DNA from 2 places in the Caulobacter sp. DWR1-3-2b1 genome. Region 2 is predicted to be linked to the other one. Evidence: riboswitches for the same ligand, from Rfam matches in the RefSeq annotation. Region 2 holds a riboswitch; the other holds the start of a gene.
The links. Region 2 has a riboswitch for ZMP and ZTP ahead of ACP69S_RS03960 (LysE family translocator). Riboswitches for the same ligand answer to the same signal wherever they lie in the genome.
Positions count from the first base shown of each region.

Region 1: linked by a shared signal. The riboswitch ahead of purH (bifunctional phosphoribosylaminoimidazolecarboxamide formyltransferase/IMP cyclohydrolase) and the one ahead of ACP69S_RS03960 (LysE family translocator) in region 2 are both predicted to bind ZMP and ZTP.

Region 1 is NZ_JAFCSZ010000009.1:78,454-80,831, forward strand. Features, by position in the region: gene ACP69S_RS10730 (hypothetical protein) at 446-751, shown strand; ZMP/ZTP riboswitch at 783-863, shown strand; gene purH (bifunctional phosphoribosylaminoimidazolecarboxamide formyltransferase/IMP cyclohydrolase) at 896-2,378, shown strand, end outside.
Region 2 is NZ_JAFCSZ010000003.1:39,267-41,644, reverse strand. Features, by position in the region: gene ACP69S_RS03965 (hypothetical protein) at 1-368, shown strand, start outside; gene ACP69S_RS03960 (LysE family translocator) at 689-1,144, opposite strand; ZMP/ZTP riboswitch at 1,132-1,214, opposite strand; partial or broken gene ACP69S_RS03955 (hypothetical protein) at 1,354-1,562, opposite strand; gene ACP69S_RS03950 (TonB-dependent receptor) at 1,895-2,378, shown strand, end outside.

The DNA of each region.
Region 1 (2,378 bases), on a different contig from region 2:
AGGTGTGCGGGCTGTCTCAGAAGGACGGACCGGATGCTGAGTGGCTTGTCGGCCGAGCGAGCGCGGGTTGAAGAGGGCGGGGATCAGAAGCCGCCTATCGCACATCGTCGGCGTCGAGACGGATAGCCGATCGACGAGATGCGCGCCCGTCCGGGGGTTAATTGGGAATCAGAGCTGAAACTCACGCTCGTGTGCCCCGATCCTCACGGTCAAGAACAGCTTGGCGAAGCGGACAGGTCGAGCCGAAACGCACAACACACATCACGGTCATCCGGGCTCGCCCCGGCCGCTTCGCGCCTCCCCACCCACTTGCAGCCAGTTTGGCGCGAGGCCGAAAAGCCGTGTCCACCAGACTTGCCCCCTACGGGTCGCTTCGCGACCGTCTTCCCCCGGAGGGGGAAGATGAAACGCGCCGACCCGTCCCCCCCCCCAGGAGAAACACCCCGTGCCCAAGTCCAAGCCGCCCCGCAGTCGCTATCGCCCCCTTCGCCACGTCAACAAGGTCACCGACCGCGCGATGACGATCTATGACAAGCTGGAAGAGGTCACCGAAAAGCTCCATCGGCAGATCGCGCCCTTCCTCGACCAGATCCCGGCGCGCGAGCGCACCCTCATGCTGACCCTGCTGGCCGACAACCGCGCCCAGATCGCCGGCGGCCGGGCCGACATCTTCCAGCCCAGCGCGACGCCCGTGCTGGACGAAATTCTGCGACAAGACGCCGAACGCCAGCGCGCTGCAGCGAAGCGCTGATTGACTCCCTCGCCCCCGCCCGTATTTTCCGCCCCGTTCGGATGACTGGCGTTGAAGGTGGGCGACCACCGGGGAGCCCGAACCTCATCAGCCGCGCGCCTGGGCTCCTTTTTCGTCTCGTTTCACCAGACCCGGAGTCCCGCCGTGCCCGCCGCCCCCGACTATCCGTCCGCCCCCGATCTCGTTTCGCCCAAGCGCGCCCTGCTGTCGGTCTCCGACAAGACCGGGCTGGTCGAGGCGGCCCGGGTCCTGCACGAGGCCGGCGTCGAGCTGGTCTCGACCGGCGGCACCAAGGCGGCCATCGCGGCGGCCGGTCTGCCGGTCAAGGACGTCTCGGACCTGACGGGCTTCCCCGAGATGATGGACGGCCGGGTCAAGACCCTGCACCCCATCGTCCACGGCGGGCTGCTGGGCGTGCGCGACGCGCCCGAGCATGCGCAAGCCATGGCCGACCACGGCATTGGCGGCATCGATATACTGTATGTGAACCTCTATCCGTTCGAGGCCACGGTCGCCAAGGGCGGGTCCTACGCCGAGTGCGTCGAGAACATCGACATCGGTGGCCCGGCCATGATCCGCTCGGCGGCCAAGAACCACGGCTATGTGGCCGTCTGCACCGATCCCTCGGACGTCGCCGAAGTGCTGGAGGCCCTGAAGGCCGGTGGAACGACCCTGGCCCTGCGCCAGACCCTGGCGGCCCGCGCCTATGCCCGCACGGCGGCCTATGACGCGGCGATCTCGGCCTGGTTCGCGCAAGCGCTCGGCCAGGACTTCCCGGCCCGCAAGAGCATTTCCGGCGAGCTGCGCCAGATCATGCGCTATGGCGAGAACCCGCACCAGAAAGCGGCCTTCTATGCGTTTCCCAGCCCGCGCGTCGGGGTGGCCACGGCCACCCAGCTGCAGGGCAAGGCGCTCAGCTACAACAACATCAACGACACCGACGCGGCCTTCGAGCTGATCGCCGAATTCGACCCGGCCGATGGCCCGGCCGTGGCGATCATCAAGCACGCCAATCCGTGCGGCGTGGCCGTGGGCGGCTCGCAGCGCGAGGCCTATGAGCGGGCCCTGGCCTGCGACCCGACCTCGGCCTTCGGCGGCATCGTGGCGGTGAACTCCCGCCTGACCCGCGAGGCGGCGCTGCAGATGGTCGAGATCTTCACCGAGGTGGTGATCGCCCCGGAGGCCGACGACGACGCCGTCGCCGTGTTCGCGGCCAAGAAGAACCTGCGCCTTCTGATCACCGGCGGCCTGCCTGACGCACTCTCGACCGGCGACACCTTCAAGAGCGTGGCCGGCGGCTTCCTGGTGCAATCGCGCGACGACGCCCGCATCAAGGCTTCGGATCTGAAGATCGTCACCAAGCGTCAGCCCACGGACGAAGAAGTGCGCGACATGCTGTTCGCCTTCACCGTCGGCAAGCACGTCAAGTCCAACGCCATCGTCTATGCCCGCGCGGGCCAGACCCTGGGCGTCGGGGCCGGCCAGATGAACCGCAAGGACTCGGCCCGGATCGCAGCCCTTCGGGCCGCTGATTTCGGGTTGGACCTGAAGGGCTGCGCCTGCGCTTCAGAAGCCTTCTTCCCGTTCGCCGACGGGCTGATCCAGGCGGCCGAGGCCGGGGCCACGG
Region 2 (2,378 bases):
TGAACCTGGGACAGTTTCCCGACATCCCAGAACGGGTTCTGCCGTACGCTCAGTTGGTAGAAGCGGTTCAAGAGCCAGGCAGACTCCCTTGGGGGGACGTTCTCGTTTTCACGAATGAGGAAGCGGAAGCTTTGAAAAAGCTCAACTTCTATCGCGAGCTAATCGATCACGTAAAGCCAACCTCATGGGTGCTGGCGGCGAGTGACCTGAGTGCGGCGATAGTTGGTTCACTCAGTGTGTTGCCCCGAGTGATCGGTACCGCCGCCCAACGCTATTCCGTATGCGAAGTGGCCGCCGTTGCTGATGCGGTGAAACGGACCAGATTCGCGCTTAGTGAAGGCATCCCTCGGGATGCTTCCCCGCCTTGAAACCCTTGGTGGAATTGGAGCTCTGGGGTCAGACCGTGTCAAGGACGGCCCGCAGGGCCGCCGCGACGCGGCCGGCCCGAGGCCGGTCCTTGACACGGTCTGACCCCAGAGCAAGCTCACCTCCAAGGATTTAAGGCGCAGTCTTGGCCGGGCTGGGTGTCAGCTCCCACTCACATCCGTCATTTCCGCCCTTATGGCGGGAACCTCTGGTTCAGCTGACACGTGAAGCGCAAGCGAAGTGCGCGCACTTCGCCCCTCCCGCACCTGTTGCGGCGGCGAGGTTTCCGCCACAAGGGCGGGAATGACGGTGGGTGCAGGTGTTACCGCCGCGCCTCGGTCGCCATGCGGATCGCCAGGCCGCCCAGCACCGTCGCCATCAGCCAGCGCTGGATCAGGACCCACACCGGTCGGCCCGCCAAGAAGCTCGCGATCGAGCCCGCCGCCAGGCAGATCAGGCCGTTAACGGTCAGGCTGATGACGATCTGGCTGCCGCCCAGGATCAGCGACTGGCCCAGCACCCCGCCGTGCTCGGGCTTGATGAACTGCGGCAGCAGCGACAGATAGAGCATCGCCGCCTTGGGGTTCAGCAGGTTGGTCAGGAAGCCCATGGCCATCAGCTTGGCCGGCGGGTCTTTCGGCAGTTCGCGCACCTGGAACGGCGAGGCGCCGCCCGGCCGGATCGCCTGCCAGGCCAGCCAGCCCAGATAAAGCGCGCTGCCGAACCTCAGCACGTCATAGGCGATGGGCGCGGCTCCAGAGAGAGGTGGGGCGCCCAGGCGAACGGCTTTGCTGTGGTCCGCGCTCCCTTAAGGGTGCTCGCTCTGATCGCCAGTCGCGCGGACGGGGGGAAGCTACACCGGGTTCCGCCCGCTGACCACGGGGACCGGGATCGCGCCGTCCCCGGATGGGGAGGGGGATAGGCGGGAAAATCCTCCCCCTGGCGGGAGGTGATCACGAAGCGATCGGAGGGGGAAGTCCTGCTGAATCAATGCGGTGTTCCCCCACCGGCCTCCGGCCGCCTCGCCCCTTCGGGGGAAGGACCGCACGAGCGTCCAGACAATCGACGCAGCCCCCATAAAACCTGCCGTATTCTTGACCCACCTCGTCGCGAGGAAAGGGCGCAAGGCCAGCGACCGTTGCGGCGACGAGGGGTGATCGAGCGGGGACAGGCGGGCGTAATGGCTCGCGGTCCGGCGTGAATGCTATTCACGCCGCCCGTCCGGGGCTGGAAGCGTACGAGGCGTCACATACCGCCCAAGCGCAGGCTCTTGTGAACCGGTCACGCGGAGCGGACGGCTTCGTCGAAACGGTAATCTCTAACTCACATCCGGACGTCGTCCGGACGCTCCGCGACCCTTTCCATCCCTTCGCAGCGAGAGCGCGAGGTCGCTCAGCCGTGCGCCCCGGCGATCCCTCCATTTCTGAGAATGATTATCATTGCGACCCTGCAATGGCGCCGCTAAGAACGCCTCGCAATAACAGAAAGGGGCGCGAGGGATCGTCGCCCGCTGGGGACAGGATTTCTTATGCGTAACCCGAACACCCGTGGTGTGGTCAGCCGTCAACGTCGCGCTCTGGGGGCGGCCGCCGTCGCCGGCGTCGCCGGCCTGACCTTCGGCGCCGGCCTGGCCCATGCCGCCGATATCGACGCTCCGGTCGCGACCACCGCCGCCGCCGACGCGACCGAAGTCACGGGCGTCAAGGTCGACGGCAAGAAGGCCACCGACGTCCAGTCGGCCAAATACACCGCCCCGCTGGTCGATACGCCGCGCTCGATCACGGTGATCTCCAGCAAGATCATCGAGCAGACCGCCGCCACCTCGCTGACCGACATCCTGCGCACCTCGCCGGGCATCACCTTCGGCGCGGGCGAAGGCGGCCAGCCCCTGGCCGACCGTCCGTTCATCCGGGGCCAGGCCTCGGGCAACAACGTCTTCGTCGACGGCATTCGCGACGCCGGCGGCCAGACCCGCGAAGTGTTCAACCTGGAACAGGTCGAGGTCATCAAGG